Regions from separate parts of the Desulfosporosinus sp. FKA genome, predicted to be linked through region 2. Evidence: riboswitches for the same ligand, from Rfam matches in the RefSeq annotation. Region 2 holds a riboswitch; each other region holds the start of a gene.
What was found. A riboswitch is a leader RNA that binds a small molecule or an ion and turns the genes downstream of it on or off. The one in region 2 is predicted to bind cyclic di-GMP.
Positions count from the first base shown of each region.

Region 1 (4,859 bases), on a different contig from region 2:
CAGCGCATAAAGTCCCTCCGGCTGCAATTAAAAGCATGTGCCCACCGACTTGAAATATATAACCGATGTCTTTATTTACAATCCCATGATCGACTATGTCCGCCATCAACGTTGGTAAGTATAAATCCGAAAGCACTTGTACAAAAAGGAACAAAATCACGCCACAAATATAGGGTAAAAAATGTCTTAACGATTTATACAATTTAATCATGAACGTCCCCCTACCTCTTAACAATCTATCAATTATCCATTGGACATTGCTGGTAATCATAAAGCAGTTTCTTTAAGAGTTCTAACCCCTCGATAATTTTCTCTTGGTCCTCCGATGTTGCTGTACTTAAAGCGCCGGAGATATTTTTGACGATTTGTTGATGTAAGCGTTGATGTATCTCGGCAAATTTTGGTGAAACACTGACATACACGACCCTTCTATCTTCCTCACTTCGCTTTCTTTCAACAAGACCCATGTTTTCCAAACGGTCAATAATCCCTGACACGGTACTGTTGGATAAGCTGAGTTTCCCACTTAATTCAGTAATCTTAAGGGTCTTTTCCTTACCCAATATTCCCATAACCATCATTTGAGGCATAGTAATGCCGCTCTCTTCAAAGACATTTCCTTTATTGTGTCTAAAAAGAATCATAATTTCTTGAAACAGCTTAGCGATTTGATAACTTTGACTAGGATTTTCCATCATCCGTACTTCCTTTGTTTACTTATTTCGATAACGTATATTTCGTTGACGTATATTTCGTACACGAAATATATTAGTTGATTTGCAGGTTCTTGTCAATCCGTTCAACCATAAATATTCACTTTTAGAATTTCCAAAACACCATCTCTTTACTTAAAAACCAAAGGACAGGAACGTCCTTTGGTTTTTGTTTTTGCATAATTAATGTTGTTTCGGCGGTTGTGGCTGGGCATACTGAGGATTGTTACGGGTCTGATCCATATAACCAGGTGCCACTTCTCGTTGTCCGTTTGGCTGAGGATCTTTTCCATATTGAGCCGGTCCACCATATTTCTCGTTAGGATTTTCTTCATAAGAAAACTCGTTTCCTTGATTCCATGGCCCGCGGCTATCCCCTTGGCCAGTGGACATATTCATGTATTTTTTCGAGAAATCCGAATCTCTGAAGTCCTTATTCACTCCTGATCCCTGCAGTGTCTCAATGGCTTTCATAAATGAGAAGTTATGAGACTCCTCGCGACTTAAAAGGAATCGGATCATATCTTTAACGCCGGCATCATCCGTTTGCTGCAGAAGGCGCTCGTAAATCAATTTTGCCCGCAATTCTGCTCCGGCATTTGATGAAAGGTCTGTATACAGGTCTCCCATGGAGTTGACATAGGTTGACATCCATGGAACTCCGGCAGAATTTACAAGCAGAGGGCCTCCCCCGAGCAAAGCCATATGATTCGCTGCAAAGTCTTTGGGAATATTGTCAACTTGTCCAATGAGCATCCCCAGAGCTTCTCCCACCATCTCCAAATGGCTTAATTCTTCAGCAGCAATGTCCTGCAGCAAATCCCTTATTTTCGGATCATTACAGCCTAAGCTTTGAGAAAAATACTGCATAGCTGCTTTAAGTTCGCCATTGCCTCCCCCAAACTGTTCCAATAACAGTACTGCGAACCGAGGGTCAGGCCGATCAACGTGAACTGTGTATTCCATATCTTTGACATGTTTAAACACCCAAGTAACCTCCTTACGTTAACACAATATGGCTTATCTAAGTTATCCGAATTAGTATTGGTTTGTCCCAGCTGTTTTATCCTGAAAGTTATGCCGAACGCAAATAATAATTTGCAATTATTTATCTTGACGGCAGCTTCCAATTCTTGATATAATTTCAATAATAGCTAGTTTTACGTTAATATTTATAAATTTTATTTCGGTTGGGGTAAACTTCATGAAAGTGAAGGACGCTAAAGTCATGGATCTAAGGCTTGAAGCTGCTGTTTAGTCAGTATTAAGCTATGATGGCCAGACTACAAGATAAAACTTCTCTGGGGAGAGCAGTACTTAGGACTGCTCTCCCTTTTTATATTTATCTAAGCGGAAGACTCCCCCTTTTTCCATCCTTCAGCGGGATCGCATTTGTTATGGGCTAGGCGCTTTCGGCGAAAGTGTCCACAAGACACTTTCGTCATCGAAGTATCGACGTTCAGCTTTAGTCGAATATGTACAATCGCTATCTTAAGCAAATATTTAAATTAGTTACCGGAGGTGTGTTAATGCTTATTTGGATTGCTACAGGTATTTTTCTACTCAGCTATTTATTTATTATTATGGAGAAATTTCCGCGATCAGTTATCGCCGTTTCCGGAGCTGCACTAATGATTATCTTGGGGATTGTCACTCAAGAAAAAGCAGTTGAACACGTTGATTGGAATACTCTGGGATTATTAATTGGTATGATGCTCATCGTAGATCTTACCCGCAGGTCAGGAGTATTTTCCTTTTTAGCTATCTGGGTCAGCAAAAAAGTAAAAGGAAATCCGGCCCTGCTCCTGATTTCCCTGTCACTCCTTACCGGTATCTTATCAGCTTTTTTAGATAACGTCACAACAGTCTTGTTGATAGTACCCATAACCTTATCAATTGCTGATGAGTTGGAGGTTGATCCAATTCCCTTTCTCTTTTGTCAAATTCTTATGAGTAATATCGGCGGTACCGCTACTCTGATCGGAGATCCGCCAAACATTATGATAGCCGGGCAAACGGGCCTCAGTTTTATGGATTTTATCCTTAATCTTGCGCCGGTGATACTCATTATTATTGTGGTAATTTTGTTCCTTTTTTACTTTATTTATCGCCAAAAGTTAATCACCGAAGAAGCCTTAAAAAGCAAATTAATGCTGCAAAACGAGTGGAATGAGATTAAAGACTTTGCCCTCCTCAAAAAATGTTTAGTCGTTTTAGCTCTCGTTATTTCAGCCTTTTCTTTTCATTCCCTTCTTCATTTAGAGACCGCAACCATTGCCTTAAGCGGAGCTATGCTCCTAATGCTCTGGACCCGTGAAGAACCTGAAGATATCTTCTTAACTGTGGAATGGCCAACGCTCTTTTTCTTTGCCGGATTATTTGTACTTGTCGGAGGGCTTGTCGAAACCGGAGTCCTTGATCGTCTGGCACAGTGGAGTATCAGTTTGACAGGAGGGCAGCCTCTCTTAACAGTCCTTTTAATCCTATTTATATCAGCGATCCTCTCTTCATTTCTTGATAATATACCCTACGTGGCGACCATGATCCCTTTAATCCAAAAATTAGCCCTGCTTAGTCATCTCACACCAGCTCAAACCCAGCCCTTGTGGTGGGCTTTAGCTTTAGGTGCTTGTCTCGGAGGAAACGGAACCTTAGTGGGAGCTTCCGCTAATCTAATCGTGGCTGGAATTGCTGAAAAGAATGGCCTTAAAATTCGTTATATCCAATTCTTAAAAGTTGGTTTCCCCATGATGTTGATCAGCATCTTCATTTCGGCCGGATACCTGATTCTCCGCTATTATTAATATCTCTGCTATCAGCCGGTACCAATTTCTTGGTTGGTTAATTCCTTATAAATCAAGTATACTTAATGTTAGTGTTTTCCCTTTGCCAAATATTCATTTTAAAAGGAGGTAATATTATGAGCAAACAAACTCTTAATACACCAAATGCACCTGCGGCTATTGGCCCTTATTCCCAAGGAATCAAAGCCGGCAACCTTATTTTTACTTCCGGCCAGCTCCCTATCAATCCTCAAACAGGAGAATTAGTGGCGGATATTGAAGGAGCAACCAAACAATCTTTAGATAATGTTAAGGCTATCTTAGAATCCTCAGGTTCTTCACTGAATAAGGTTGTAAAAACTGTTGTTTTCCTCAGAGATATGAATGACTTTGCAGCTATGAACGCTGCCTATGCTGCCTATTTCCCAGAGAATCCTCCCGCACGATCCGCTGTGCAAGTTGCCCGCTTGCCCAAGGACGCAATCTTGGAGATTGAAGCAATTGCTCTGGCCGAATAACCTGTTAAATCCTATATCAAACATATTATACCTAAGAAGAGCAAGGAATCCGGACAAAACGTCCTGACTCCTTGCTCTTTGCCATTCATTAAATTAAATCTTTAACGGCCATCCAAATGTTAAACATTCTTCCATATATTTCATATAGTGTATTATAAAAAAACATCCGCAGATTTTAAAGGGGGTTTTGCCCATGGCTTCATTTCCCTCTCCTATTCAGACACAAACCTTTACTTCAAGCAAGCAACAACGGCCGGGACAAATTCCCTTCCAGGGAACTGCTCCCAAACCCGCTGCCTCATCTCTCATTAAATCTGAAGTATCCGCAAAACAAGAGAATGTCAAACCTTTCCCATCGTTACAGCAAAACTCTCACCGAGTCGAAAAACAGCCTTCATCTTCTGTCTCTAAAACATCAGACCTTTGGCAGCAACAAGCAGGAATTCTCCTGAAACAATATGGTCCCTCTCTTATGAAACAATATGGCCCGCCTCTGGCTCGCAAGATCGGATTACCTCTTCTCCAAAACTTCGGTCCGCCTTTGGCCAAAAATGTTGGTATACCACTCGCTCAGCGTCTAGGTTCTCCCTTTGTGCGCAGACTAGTTATACCCCTCGCCAAAAAAGCTGGATTTGCAGTCATTCGCCGCCTCGGATTTCCTTTTTAATTAGTGTTTAACTATCTAAAAAGGGTGGAATAACGATAATCCACCCTTTTTATGGTGTCCGTCTATTTAACAATAAGAACCGGACACTTAACTCGCTGCAAGACACCTTGACTGACACTTCCCAGCATTGAACCCGCTAGAGGACCATAGCCATGACTGCCCATAACTACCAAATCGA
Region 1 covers NZ_NAHZ01000010.1:32,428-37,286, forward strand. The annotation lists gene B5771_RS01215 (ABC transporter ATP-binding protein) at 1-211, opposite strand, end outside; gene B5771_RS01220 (MarR family transcriptional regulator) at 240-695, opposite strand; gene B5771_RS01225 (manganese catalase family protein) at 897-1,700, opposite strand; cyclic di-GMP riboswitch class I at 1,898-2,004, shown strand; gene B5771_RS01230 (ArsB/NhaD family transporter) at 2,243-3,517, shown strand; gene B5771_RS01235 (Rid family detoxifying hydrolase) at 3,634-4,014, shown strand; gene B5771_RS24495 (hypothetical protein) at 4,208-4,681, shown strand; gene B5771_RS01245 (universal stress protein) at 4,744-4,859, opposite strand, start outside.
Region 1: another riboswitch for cyclic di-GMP. It lies ahead of B5771_RS01230 (ArsB/NhaD family transporter); the one in region 2 lies ahead of B5771_RS25045 (methyl-accepting chemotaxis protein).

Region 2 (4,859 bases):
CCGTTTCAATGGCGATTTCCGCCAGCATCCTGGGTGTTTTCAACGGCCTCTTTCCGATTGCCTGGATTGTTTTTTCGGCTGTATTTCTCTATAATTTGGTCGTTGAAGCTGGGCAATTCGATGTCATAAAATCATCAATCGCATCACTCTCGGATGACCGTCGACTTCAAACCTTGTTAATTGCTTTTTCCTTTGGTGCCTTCCTAGAAGGTGCAGCAGGTTTTGGTGCACCGGTTGCTATTGCGGGAGCTATCCTTATAGGTTTAGGGTTTGAACCTCTATATGCTGCCGGCCTCTGCTTAATCGCAGATACTGCTCCTGTTGCATTCGGTGGCATTGGCAGCCCAATCATTGCCGCAGGTTCAGTTACAGGAATAAGCGCCAATGTTATTTCCCAAGCAGTTGGACGCCAATTACCATTCCTTTCTATTTTAGTTCCAATGTACCTTATCATTGTGTTGGCTGGATGGAAGAAAACCGTTGAAGTGCTTCCAGCTGTTCTTATAGCGGGTGGTTCATTTGCTATAACACAATTTTTCTCCTCTAATTATTTAGGAGCTTATCTTCCAGACATCATCTCTTCTCTTGTATCTCTTGTTTGCACAGCAGCTTTCCTCAAAGTTTGGAAGCCAAAAACTATTTGGCGTTTCCCGCATGAAAAAGATACTAAATCAGGTACCGCTGTCAAATATACTGGAGCTCAAATTTTAAAAGCTTGGACACCGTTTATTATCTTAACCATCTTTGTTGGTATTTGGGGAGTACCCGCTTTCAAAGATTTTGTAGCTAAAGACCTGAGATGGTTTATCAACATTAAACATTGGCCTGGTCTTGATGGCTTAATTTATAAAGCAGCACCGATCGTTCCCAAACCTACTCTTTATCCTGCGAACTATGAATGGGATTTCTTCTCTGCCGCAGGAACAGCTATTCTTTTAGCTGCTATCATTTCTTCCTTTATCCTCGGATTGAAGCCATCAAAGACAATCAAGGTTTTTGGAGCGACATTCAAGCAACTTCTCTATCCAATTATTATGATGGGTTCCGTATTAGGAATCGCTTATCTGGCAAACTACTCTGGAATGTCCTTTACACTTGGTTTACTGTTCGCTTCCACCGGAAAAATCTTCCCGTTCTTATCTCCTATCTTGGGATGGTTGGGCGTATTCTTAACCGGTTCGGACACATCTTCCAACGCCTTGTTTGGCAAACTGCAAATGACAACTGCTTCGCAGTTAGGCTTAAACCCAGTTCTGGCAGTCTCCGCAAACAGTTCGGGAGGTGTTATGGGTAAAATGATTTCGCCTCAATCTCTGGCCGTTGCAGCAGCTGGTACCAATCAAGTGGGTAAAGAATCAAGTTTGTTCCGTTTCACCTTTAAACACTCTCTCGGATTTGTGGTTGTTGTCGGCATAATCATTTTACTTCAGGCCTACGTTTTCCCCGGTATGTTACCCCACGTAACGCTTGCACTTCAATAACATTCAATTCGCCTAAGAAGACTGTTCTTTTTGATAGGACAGTCTTCTTTAAATTTGATAAAAAGCAAGTGAACAAGAAGTGGGGGTCTGAAAACTGGATAAATACAGGACTGTAGTTAAGGTTAGACATTACCCATCATTACTAGTTTTTCAGCCATTTGTGTAATTTGCAATAAGGCATTCGAAAGTTCTGAAGCTGCACTGGCTTGAGATTCAGTCATTTTACCTAGTTGCTTAACTGATTTAACTAGATTATTAACAGATGTTTGAACTCCACTTAGATCAGATTCTATTTCGAAAGTTGAATTTCTCGTAGTTTCGGCAAGCTTTCTTATCTCATTTGCAACCACAGTAAAACCTCTACCATATTCTCCGGCACGAGCCGCTTCGATCGATGAATTGATACCAAGAATATTACTTTGGACTGAAATTTTGCTTATTTTTTCTGTTACCTTGTTCGTATGCTCAACTTCTCGAGTGACTTTGTCAATTTCATCAATCATAGCTTTAGTTGTTACATCAAGATCTTCTGAAGTGGCAGTAAGGCTTTCTGAGACTACAGATATTTCCTCTGCAGCTGTAAGAATTTCCCGACCTGCCTCTAGTAATTTATCATAATGCTCGGTTGATATACTTACTGTAATACAACCAACGGTATCTCCATTTTCTTGTATTGGATGGGCTATGCCAACATACGGTATGCCTAAAACTTCTTTTGGGATACGTTTCACAATATGAGTACCTGAATGGAGCGCTTCATCAGTTACAGTATTTTTAGGTACTTGATCCCCTACTTTTAGATTCAAATCTAAATGCGGCCCAGGATAAACGGCAATCACATTTTTTGTATCTAACAGTGTTATAGCTGTTTCCGCATCATAGAGATCCTGTAATTCGCTGGCAATTTCTAGATATGAATTAAGTTTCATTGTTAACGACCTCCATATTCTCTGGATAATTTACACAAATACAACAACCCACTAACTCACTACTGTTAAATTTCGCTAAGTTACTTATAATTCAAAAATCAAAAAAACCTAGTTTATAAATAATTTATAAACTAGGCCGGTTGCGCTACTTTTTCCACATGTATCAAGCGCCCAATTACGATGCATGCTTCATAAATTCCTTGTCATTATAAGAAACTTGCTGTATAACCACGTGTATTATATCGTAAAAATGTCATGAAATTTGTCGCAAAAGGTCACATATGTAAAAATTACTTTTGTTGCGTTCAAACTCTTTCTAAGATCACAATTGCAAACGCGCTCCACGTTATCATTCGATGAAGCGTGTAATGAAAATTGATAATGATGGTCTCGAAATACCTATTCCATAACTTTCTAGAAATTCAAACCTTTTTGCAAACTTTTCAAAAAAACTTGGGCGATGTCAGGATCAAACTGTTTTCCGGAATTTGTTTGAATTTCATATAAAGCCTGTTCCTTAGTGAGGGCATCTCTGTAGGGGCGAGTACTTATCATAGCATCATAACTATCAGCCAGAGCAATAACTCTTGAAATCCTCGGTATTGATTCTCCTTTTAACCCTTTAGGATAACCGTTCCCATCCCATCGTTCATGATGTGCCAATATATAATCTGCCAACTCTAACATTTCATATGATGTACTTATTATCCTATAGCCGATAGCGGGATGGCTCTTTATCTGTTCCAACTCAGCTTCAGTTAGCTTCCCCGGTTTGTTAAGTATGCCTTCTTCGATAGCAATTTTTCCTATATCATGAAGCAGACCGGCAACCCTCAGTCTTCTTATTTCAATTTCAGATAGACCCATCGCTCTCCCTATATACTGGCATAATTCACTAACTCTTTTGGAATGTTGTTCTTCCCTTGGGTTTTTTTCGTGTAAGGTGTTAATGACAGTGTTAATCAGATTATTCCTCGTACCTTCGTTTTCAACAATTTTAACTTTATACATTGAATCCTCAGCACTTTTCAGAACCTTTAATATATCTTCTGCGGCACTCTTCTTAGTTTCCCACCCAAATGAAATGCTGACTTGTATTGAGTTAACACTCAAAGACCGACAATGTTTTTTTATTCTATTGACAATGTTTTCTGCTTCGTTTTTATTAGCCTTAGGTAAAAGAATTACAAATTCATCGCCCCCCCATCGAGCAATTATATCACCAGTTCGACAAGCGTTTTGAATGGCTATTACAGCTTTCTGTAAAAGCTCGTCTCCTTTATCATGGCCAAAGGCATCGTTTACGAGCTTTAAACCATTAACATCTCCCATGATAATAGAAATTGGGAGGTTTCTTTTTGTATCTAGCCGCTTTATCTCCTCTTCGTAGAATCGTCTGTTATAAAGACCTGTTAATACATCATGATAACTTAAATACTGATTTTCATTGTCTCGCTTCTTTCGATCAGAGATATCCCTTATAATACTGAGAAGAACCCGTTCAGATCCTAAATAAGCTCCTTGTGTGCTTACTTCGACATCTAATGGCGTGCCATCCTTGCGATAATGAACAGTTTCCAAAGTAATACCATCTTTATCAGCTGCTTCCATTTGAGCTATAATAGCTGAAGGGTTGTAAAAATGTCTCAAATCAGAAACATTTAAGGATGAAAATTCTTCTTGTGTATAACCATATATTCTCATCGCAGTGTTATTGGCTTCAAGAATATTTCCTTCCATATCAAGGAACCATATTGCATCGTGTGCCTTTTCAGCCAGAATCTCATATTTTTTTAGTCTTTCTAATAATTGGTTTCTCTCAGTCATGTCAATCCCTATTCCAGCAAAATACTGTCGGTCATCAATGCTCACCAAACTAGCTGTTAAGTACATGGGTATTGTAGTGCCGTCCTTTTTTTGCAAATTTGCCTCAGCATCTCCATAGCCCTCTTTGTTTACCATTTCTATACCTTTTATGACCGCGGTTTGACTTTCCAAATCGTTCTGATACCAATCCATTATATGTCTGTTATTTAATTCGCGATAAGAATACCCAGTTAGCTCCTCGTGTTTCTTATTCCATCTCACTAACTTGCTATTATCATCGTACAAATAAATCATACCAGGCGCACTGTCAAATAAAGCATCTGTGAAAATTCTCTCTTTTTTTAACTTGTCTTCGGCAAGTATCTTTTCTGCTATTTCTTCTTCCAAAATAGCATTTAATTCTTGGAGTTGATGGGTACGCTCCGCTACTTTCGCCTCTAATTCTTCATTTAATTTGTTGAGATCATCTTCTGCTTTTTGACGTTTGATAATTTCTTCTTCAAGTATCGCATTAATTTCTTCTAACTCTGCATTAGACTCTTCGAGCATTTTGTTTGTCATAATTAATTCATCAGTTCTTTTCTTGATCTCGACTTCAAGTTCAATATTAAGATTCTTAATC
Region 2 covers NZ_NAHZ01000018.1:58,449-63,307, reverse strand. The annotation lists gene B5771_RS05755 (lactate permease LctP family transporter) at 1-1,481, shown strand, start outside; gene B5771_RS25045 (methyl-accepting chemotaxis protein) at 1,604-2,410, opposite strand; cyclic di-GMP riboswitch class II at 2,536-2,619, opposite strand; gene B5771_RS05745 (PocR ligand-binding domain-containing protein) at 2,825-4,859, opposite strand, start outside.

Region 3 (4,859 bases), on a different contig from region 2:
CGGCCATGCTTATCGCTTAACGGTCCCCAGAACAGGGTGCCAAAACCAAAGAAAATAAAGAACATTATTAATGTGAGATTAATGATTGACTGAGATGACCGAAAATATTCTGTCATAGTAGGCAAGGCTGGAAGATAAACGTCCATAGAAAGGGGGATGAAAGCACTAAGTACCGCAATTAGCACAATCATTCCTTTATCACCAAGATATTTTTGCTTTTTTAGTTCATTAATTTCCATCGTTCGTACTATGCTCCTTTTTAAATTGAGCTGGAGGTTTTGCCCCCAAAGATTCAAGGTTGCTAATCATACGACAATAAAATTGTTTCATTTGTTCGCGTTCAGTTTCTGTGAACCCCATGAGCATCGCTCTATCCACTTTGTTAAAAGCGCTCTCGCATTCTTCTATGTAGGCCAATCCCTTTTCAGAAAGCTTTATGAGTTTGCGTCTGGAATCTTTTTCATCCGGGTACTGATAGATAAGCCCGGATTTTTTCATCCGCTTGATAGATATTGCAATAGTTGGTGGGCTAATTCCGATTATTTCTGCCAATTCCTTCTGCGATGCTGACATATTATTCATTTCATTTTTAAGCATAAACAAAATTTGTGGGTTACTTACTTCGCCTATCCCCCTCTTTACAATTTCCTCCTTTAAACAATTATGGTGCATGCGGTCAAATACAGGGAATAACCATTCCAGTGAATTAAATTCAAATCCCAAAAAAGTTCGCTCCTAGCACATATAGTTTTACGGCTAATAGTTAGTCGACTAATTATAATAGTAGTTATCTTTCTTTCTTCTGTCAATATACTTTTGGTCTGCCATAGCCCCTACCCCGTTGGCATATTTGCCGCTTCTCTCCAAACTTTCATTTCTCAGAATTCCCGCTAAAAGGCCTGCTGCGAACCCATCCCCTGCCACCGTATCGATAACGTTTCCAACGCTGTATCCGGGAACAAACAGTTCTTCAGATTGATGACGTAAATAGCAGCCTTTCGGGCCTAATTTTATGGCAACAATTGTACTTCCTTGAGAAGAAAAATAATCCGCAACCTTATCAATATCCTTTATTCCCAGGAGAAGCTCTGCTTCATCAATACCTTCCACCCCGAGGGTACTGGCTGCTGAGTTTTTGCGATATATTCGCATGTTTATTATTATGAAACCACTGAAACTGATAAAATCGATAAAGCCCAAGAAGCACTCCGCATTCGGAAGATTCTTGGGCAGCAAATTTTATTTAACGTCTAGATTCTTGATTCTTCTTAACCTGTCTTCGTTTCAGACATGTAACCTAGCGTCCTTTTTCTTATCATATAATCATCCGTGTCAATTTCTCCGCGGGCATAGCGCTCATTCAGCAATTCAAGAGCTTTATCACTCTGTTTATTAACTGAAAGGAGAAATTTGCCTAAGTGTTTAACAGTATAGAATATTAGCAGGAGAACAGCGATTACGATAATAAAATGCAGCCCCATGTTAATTAAGGCGTAAACGTTTAAACCGTTATTTATTACATTGCTGCCGCCACTATTGGGAACAGAGAAATTAGAACCAGGAGCATTGGGAATAGGCGAAATATGCCCCTGACCACTTCCAAAGCTAAAGCCGCCGCTGTAGGGATTCATGGTTCAACTCACCTCCTTTTTGTTCTAACGTTACTCTAAACCAGACATTTGGTATTTTCGTGACTAAAGTGTGATTGTTATATCAAGGTTTCGTATCAATTGTTGATAACGCTTAATCTTAAAGAAAAAACAACAGCAAAAATCCCCATCGTCATGGGAAAGCAAGGAATATAAACGATGGAGTTATAACACCAATTTGAATGATACGATGCTATAGTTTAATAAATTTTGATAAAGTCATTAAGATACTGTCAACATCAACATTCCAGAAATTAAAGGTAGTATTATAACTATATGAAAGAGTTCTGTACAAAAAATTATGGGATGGACGATAAAGGCAAACTTGGCGAAAGCCAAGGACGCAAAGCTATGGGTCTTCCAGTTAAGCTGATGACTGCCAAGCTTCCAAAACGCTCAAATCGCCATACCGCAAAGGTGTGGCGATTTGTATTTCCACCTAAAACCCTAATAAAAGGAGGGCTCAAAACCTCAGCAACAGATGCTGTGCTTAAAGCGAATGATGAAAGAAAGCGTATGAAGTAAACAACTGTAAAAGTGCTAGACAAGATAAGTCAACTAATTTTGCCAAATACCAATAATTTGGAGGTGCTATGTATGAGTTGGTTTAGGAATTGGGAAATTCGAAAAAAGATTTTAGCCTTGGTCATAATAATGGTATTTTTCATCTGCGCAGTGGGTATTGTTGGTTATCACTTTAGTACCCTAGACAGTTCTCAAATGGATGATATCTACGCAAATTACCTTCTGTCTGTCAAGTACATAAATGATGCACGAGCTATGTCCAGAGCTGATGAATCAGATACCTTTCATTACTTTTTGGTCAAAGACAAAACCACTCAACAAAAGCTGGCAAACGAGATCAATTCCCTCTCCGCTGACTTTGATAAAAGTTATGCTTCTTACTTGAAATTAGCTAACAGTTCTTATGAAAAAGAAAGAACCGCTAAAATCAATCAGGAGATTACCGCCTATAGAACTGCACAGCAAAAAGCAATCGCGCTGGCCAATCAGGGAAACCCTAATGCTTATGAATACTTCACCAATAACGCTCAATCACATCTTGACACCTTAAATACAACGATGCAAGATCTTGCTGATTTCTGTGCCCAAAAAGCTGATACTATCTATTCCCAAAATCGCTCTGCCAATATCGATGCCCAAAGGGTAATCATTGCTTTAACTCTCATTGCGGCTCTTTTGGGTCTACTGATCAGTTATCTTATTGCTAACTTAATTACCATTAATCTTAAGAAAGTCTTAGCAGGAGTAGAACAAGTTTCCAATGGTGATTTAACGGTCGAAGATGTTATTGTCGAGGGAAACGATGAGTCAGGTAAGCTGGCCCAAAGTTTTAACCTTATGAAAAAAAATCTCCTTGAACTGGTTAACCAGGTTAGTCATACCTCAGAGCAAGTAACCGCATCATCAGAAGAACTTAGTGCCATTATTGAAGAGAGCACACAAGCCAGCAATCAAATCGCTTCTTCCATGGGACTTGTGGCAAGTGAAACCGAAAAAGAGGCAATAGCTATTGAGGACGTAACTTCTTCTATTGAACAAATTTCTGCCAGTACACAGGAAGTTGCAGCCAGCAGCAATGAGATTGCCGATTCAATGGCTACAACATTATCGACAACTCAAGCCGGGCAAAAAGCTTTGGACGAAGTAACTCTACAGATGAATAACATCAGTGAAGGGACAAATACAATTCAAGAACGCATTGAAGACCTTTCAATCAGCTCTGAAAAAATCAGCGCCATAATTCAGTTTATAACTCAAATCTCAGAACAAACCAATTTACTGGCTTTAAACGCCGCAATCGAAGCAGCAAGGGCAGGAGAAAATGGCCGGGGATTTGCTGTAGTCGCTGAAGAAGTACGCAAACTAGCAGAGCAATCACGAGTATCCACAACAGAAATCACCTCTCTTATCGAGCAGAATAATAAAAACATTCATTTAGCGGTTACCGCAATGGGCCGTGAAGTCGAAAATGTCAAAGGGGGACTTGAAGTCGTAAATCTTGCTGAACAATCATTTAAAGAAATCAGCAAGCTTGTAGAATCGGTGACAACTCAGATTGAAGAAATAACAGCAACGATTCAACAAGTAGCGCTTGGTACTCAGCAGCTGGCAACTTCGGCAGAGAAAATCGACAATTATAGCAAGGAGACCTCATCCCAAGCCCAAACAGTATCTGCGGGTATCGAAGAACAAACGGCATCAATGGAACAAATAGCCTCCTCCGCCAGCAGCCTGGCTTCCTTAGCCACTGAACTTCAAAATGTTATTGGTAAGTTTACTCTTTAGAACTTTGCATCACTAAGGACTGTACCAAAACTTGTTGGTGCCCTCATTGAATAAAGGCGTTCTCACTCCACTACATTAGTAAGCGAGAACGCCTTTGGCTTTTGCGCTGGTCTCAGCGCCAACCGAATTTGCAAAATAACTTTCGACACCGGTACTCTTCAAAGAGCTTATTTTGTAAAAATATTCGGTACTGGGATTAAGTCCTGTGTCCACATACTCTGGGGTCTTAACGTTGGCAATCTTACGATACCCTCGTTCCCGATCTGCCGAGCGGTAAACGTTATAAGTTGTAGCATACGAAGCAGGATCCCAACGCAATTTAATACTAGTACTGCTAACAGGAATAGTCACTAGCCCTTCAGGTATTCCCGGATAAAGTGTTTTCGTTTTTTTTGTCGTATCTGTCGTTGGTTTTACCTCACGGCTTGAAGAGGTGATCGATTCTGATTTAGGAACCGAAGCGGACTCCTTTGTATCTCCCTTGGTGTTATTTTGCAGGGTGTATTCATGCCAAAAATTATTCAAGGAACTCTGGATCGACTGTTGTTCCAAGTTTGGCAGCGGCGCCAGATTGCGAACAGATGAGTAGGCTTGGGGAACCGACTTCTGTTTCCAGATAAATAAAATCAAAGAAACAGTAATGATTGCTGATAGCAAGAGAATTATAATAATCGCTTTACCCTTTATTTTCATTGTCTGCCTACCCTATCCCTTCTTCGAATCAGCCATAAACTGCCAAGTGTGAGCAGCAGCACTGCTCCTACAACTACGGCGTATCCGAGGACAGGTCTTTGTTGAATAACGTTGGGCTGATTTCTTTGATTTTCCACTGTCGGGGATAAGGAGGTAATGGTTCCATCAGCCGAAATAATACTTAATTGTCCGGTTACTTGATCCACC
Region 3 covers NZ_NAHZ01000034.1:432,229-437,087, forward strand. The annotation lists gene B5771_RS23260 (multidrug effflux MFS transporter) at 1-239, opposite strand, end outside; gene B5771_RS23265 (MarR family transcriptional regulator) at 229-723, opposite strand; gene B5771_RS23270 (PfkB family carbohydrate kinase) at 772-1,200, opposite strand; gene B5771_RS23275 (hypothetical protein) at 1,269-1,631, opposite strand; cyclic di-GMP riboswitch class I at 1,958-2,041, shown strand; gene B5771_RS24460 (hypothetical protein) at 2,001-2,174, shown strand; gene B5771_RS23280 (methyl-accepting chemotaxis protein) at 2,247-3,959, shown strand; gene B5771_RS23285 (fibronectin type III domain-containing protein) at 4,035-4,652, opposite strand; gene B5771_RS23290 (cellulose biosynthesis cyclic di-GMP-binding regulatory protein BcsB) at 4,649-4,859, opposite strand, start outside.
Region 3: another riboswitch for cyclic di-GMP. It lies ahead of B5771_RS23280 (methyl-accepting chemotaxis protein); the one in region 2 lies ahead of B5771_RS25045 (methyl-accepting chemotaxis protein).

Region 4 (4,859 bases), on a different contig from region 2:
GTAGCAGCAATTGTAGGAGGGAGAGGCGATCAGGATGTGTATAATCGGGCCTTTCTGAGTTATCGGCAACCGGGTTCATCAATTAAACCGTTACTGGATTATGCTCCTGCCTTCGAATTAGGTTATCATCCTCTGTCTCGGATAACTGATCAATATATTCCTAATGGTCCGCGCAACGAAGAAAACCGATACTATGGGCCTGTAAGTATTCGATTGGCAACGGAAATGTCTCTTAATACTGTCGCTTACCAGGTATTGGCAAAAATAAAACCCCAAACGGGGTTGGCCTATTTAGAGGCGATGAGGTATGCGGGGCTTCATCCTGAAGATAACAACCCCATCGCGAGTATTGGAGGGTTCACAGAAGGAGTATCACCTGTTGAGCAAGCCGGGGGCTTCTATACTTTAGCGAACGGCGGAAGGTATGCTCAGCCCAGTTGTGTCACAAAGATTGACAATCTGGGGCAAACGATTTATAAAAACAGCCGAGAAGTGAAAACGATTTATTCACCGGAATCTGCCTATATGATGACCGATATTCTTAAAGGAGTTATCAGTTCGAACTATGGCACTGGGCACAATTTAAAAATTGATGGCCAAATAGTTGCCGGGAAAACTGGTACTACGGAAAACAGTAAAGATGGATGGTTCTGCGGTTATTCATCATATTATACAACCGTTGTATGGTGCGGGTATGATATCCCCAAGGAAGTTGACAATTTGTTCGGCTCTACCTATCCTGGACACATTTGGTTGAACTATATGACCAAGATACATGAAGGTCTCCCAAAAGCAGATTTTCTCCAACCACAGGGAATTGTTTTTAAAACTATTGATTGGCGGGGTAATCCTACCGACTTTGACACAGGAACTCAAGATATGTTTTCTAAAACTTGTTTAGAGAAGGGTTTAGGAGGGCAGATCGGCGTGAACGTGTCGCAGTCTGCAAAAGACGGTTCAAATATAACCAATCGAGTAATAATTCCCAAAGAGAATCAAATTCCCCAACCAACGGACCAGGAGACAAAAGCTGAACAAGATGCCGACGCTGCTCTAGCAGCCCTGGAATCATTAACACCTCAAAGTTCAGCAGAGAATAGGGAAGCTGTTTTTTTAGATGCTCAAAATAAGATAGGAAAAATAAAGGATAAGGATAGACGTTCTTCCTATCTAGATAGAATAAGTGATGTGCAGAGAGTATTGGGTATTGGGGGTTCATATTAACCAAAGAGTTGATAATTTACCGCTTAATGTCTTAAAAAGTTTTTTGGTATGACGCTGGATAAGCGTCTTTCTTATTCTCCAAGAGATATTAACATGATTAGAGTGAGTAATTTGTGCTTTTGGCATTAATTTTTGTGCCATAAGGCACTATTTAAAGGTTTTATATCCGAGTATTATATACTTATTTAAGAAGTAAGCAGACCATGCCAATTGTAACTGCTCTTCGGAACTATAATCAACCTAATCCTCTTGCTCAAATTCGGATGTTAAGGAGATTCGTTGCTTATGAGAAGAAGATAGTAAAGACTATGGAAAATCGGAAATATTTGAGCTTAAGTAAAATTAATGAGGTGATTAGTATGGCAATCGGTTTTAAAATTGATTTTTTGTCCTATCAGGCCAAACATCGCGATTTGTTCCATTCATTTTGCTCTACCATTAGCTACTATCTTGAACCTAGAGGTTGGGGAACAGAATTTCCATATTTACTAATCCACTTCTATAATGGAAAGCTTGATTGGGTTGACGTACCGAAGCTGATAGGTGAGCTTAAAGATATACGTGAAAGATTGAAGTACATAGAAACAACAGATATTATTTTAGATATTGAAGATTTAAGTGAAAGAGGATCGCTGAGGAAAAGAGAATGCAGTAATTACTCCAATTTAGTGAATTGTTTTCTTGTAAATGATGGCCGGGATTTATTTGATCTTTTGTTAAAAACCTTGGAAAACTCATTAATTGAAACTGATAAAGAGATTGCTTAAGAAACCCTTCTTTTTTTATCCAAACGTAAGACCCCCACTTCTTCAAGTGGGGGTGGTTCTTATTTGTTCATTGAAAACAGGAGAATTTTGTTAACGTTTAACCCATAAATCTCCACTTTAGATAAAAAATTGTTTTCGGATAACATTTTCCGAGAAATGTTTTCAGCTAGTTGTTTGCCTTCTGGATCTGGGTAGATATATGTCAGAATTGTAACAGTTTCTCCGTCGACTTGGATATCTTTAATTAAGGGATACCAAGAAGCTGAGGAATATGTATGTTTAATAGTTTCTTTGGCAGTGGCAGAAGATATCATACTAGATGACCCTCTTGTGAGAATGGTGTGCGTAGAAAGTAGGCCTAAAAGCAAAATGCCTATTATAAATAGTATTAAAACTATCTTCTGGATACCTATGGGCTTAGAATACCAGGTTTCTATACTCTTCATAAGACCTCACCCCAATTTCTGCCATTTAAAACAAAAAGCTGCTTTATCCTTAGAATAATTGCCTTTTTGTTAGACGACGGTTCGGAAGCTTGGCGACCATCAGCATTACCTGGAAGGCCCATAGCTTTGCGCCCTTAATTTTCACTAAGTTTGCTTTTGTCACAATATAAGGGGCTGAATAGATTTCGAATAATCTCGAAATACAGCATTTGAAAGAAAATAATGACGATACTTTTACAATAAGTATAGACAATATACGGGTTAAGTCCTAATGGTAATTGTGATCAATTATAGACAGTATAGGTCATTTAGCCAAACCAATGGGCCTATAGTCCTATTTGCAGATTCTAGCTCAATTTTGTTCGAAATTTGGATGTAATTTTGAGTCATGATCACCTTAATGGGAAAAGCATAAACGGTGGGGTGGTATTGGAAAGGGGCGTAGACCAAAATGGTTTCTACGCCCTTTCTAATGGTGAAGTACGGGCAAAGACAATGATGAATTGTGAATAGTAATTTCTAATACATTACATATAATATTTATATTTTTGAGCTTCTCAGAATTTGTTAAGCTAAAAAGGATTGATTTGGAATCGCCTAAAACCAAAGTGTAAAATATGAGAAGGCTGAAAGGACAATTGAGGCAATAAGCATGGCCAAAACCGGCCGCAAGGCCCGGCTGCGTAAATTGGATAAATGAACATTGAGGCCCAGGCCTACCATGGCGGCAGCTAATAAAAACGGACCAATGTCGTTTGAAATTACTGATAAAATATGTTTAGGAATAGGAAAATAGGTACCGATAATACTTGTAATGAGAAATCCAAGTAAAAACCAGGGAAATGGCGCTTTTTTGGCAGTCTCCTGACCATTTTTACGTGTCCAAAGGGAAAGAATAAGACTTAGAGGAATGAGTAAGAAAACTCGACCCAGCTTGGCTAATAAGCCAATCGTTAAGGCTGTTGGTCCTGCCGTTGCCGCAGCCGCAGCAACATGACCAATCTCGTGCAAACTAATTCCGCTCCAAATGCCAAATTGAACTGCTGTAATTGGGAGTATGGGGCGAATCAAAGTGTAGCCAATCGCGAACAGAGTGCCTACTAAGGCGATAATACCTGCTCCGAGGGCTGTATCCTCATCATCGGCGTTAACAATCGGAGAAACGGCAGCAATAGCAGCAGCACCACAAACACCTGTACCGATGCCTAAAAGAAGGGAGAGCATCTTTTCGCCTTTAAAAAGTTTGGCAAAAAGCAATGTCACACTGATTGCAACAATGATGCTTAAGGTGTCATGAATTAGCAGCAGGCCTCCTTGGTTTAAAACAATATCAATGTTGAGCTTAAAACCATAAAGAATAATTGCAAAACGAAGGATCTTATGGGCAGAAAATTGTATTCCGGTGCGGATATCTTCCGGATAACCGAAAACGTTGCGATATAAAACTGCAATCAAGATTGAGGTGAGCATAGCGCCTATTCTGTCAAGGACTGGCAAATCCGAGGCGATTGTGCCGATCCCTGCAATAACAAAGGTAAATAAAATACCCCCGTACAATTTGAATAAATTAGATTTTTGTAAAGTGACCGCTGGAATTTCGATGTTGTGAGACATTTTTTCAACCCTTCCATGCCATGCAAAATTTCCTGAAAGCTTTTTAACCTATTGTTCCGGAACAGGTTCATTGTTAAAGACCTTAATTTCAGGTTTCTGCACTTAAATATAAAGGCTGTAATTTAGACTTACAATCTAGATGTCTAATGTTAAGCATATGGTTATTTAATACGTACATGCATTTTTAAGCGAGGGCATTACTTTTAGGCCTATTGTTAAGGAGGTTATGAGTCTTGATTACGGAATCTCTAAAAGTATTTGTGACAGTTATCGAGCAAAACAGTTTTTCTCGCGCTGCTGAAGAGCTGTTTTTATCCCAGCCAAGCGTCAGTCTCCACATCCGCAACTTGGAAAATGAGTTCGGTGCCAAACTTCTGCATCGCTCTTCAAGGCGTTTAAGTCTTACTCCGGCCGGAGAAGCTTTATTCCGGCATGCCCGAGAGATTCTCAGTCATTATGATCAGGCCAAAAGTGAAATTGATGATCTTCGCCATGTCGTCACAGGAGCTTTGAAAATTGGCGCAAGTTTTACAATCGGTGAATATGTCTTGCCCCGTTTTTTGGCTGAAGTTTCGGAAAATTACCCAAACGTTGAGGTATCAGTAACAATTGCTAATACAGAGGAAATTGCTCAATTGCTCCACCAAAACCAACTGGACATTGGGATTGTCGAAGGTCAAGTGAGCCTTCCCGGCATTGAAGAGGAACCATTTATGCATGATGACATGCTTTTAATTGTTCCGAACGGACATCCTTTAAGCAAGCTTAGCAAAGTTACCCCTGAAGATCTTCAAGATCAGGTTTGGAT
Region 4 covers NZ_NAHZ01000030.1:35,118-39,976, forward strand. The annotation lists gene B5771_RS14055 (transglycosylase domain-containing protein) at 1-1,224, shown strand, start outside; gene B5771_RS14060 (Imm70 family immunity protein) at 1,428-1,991, shown strand; gene B5771_RS14065 (hypothetical protein) at 2,051-2,305, opposite strand; cyclic di-GMP riboswitch class I at 2,518-2,602, opposite strand; gene B5771_RS14070 (putative sulfate exporter family transporter) at 3,035-4,051, opposite strand; gene B5771_RS14075 (LysR family transcriptional regulator) at 4,285-4,859, shown strand, end outside.
Region 4: another riboswitch for cyclic di-GMP. It lies ahead of B5771_RS14065 (hypothetical protein); the one in region 2 lies ahead of B5771_RS25045 (methyl-accepting chemotaxis protein).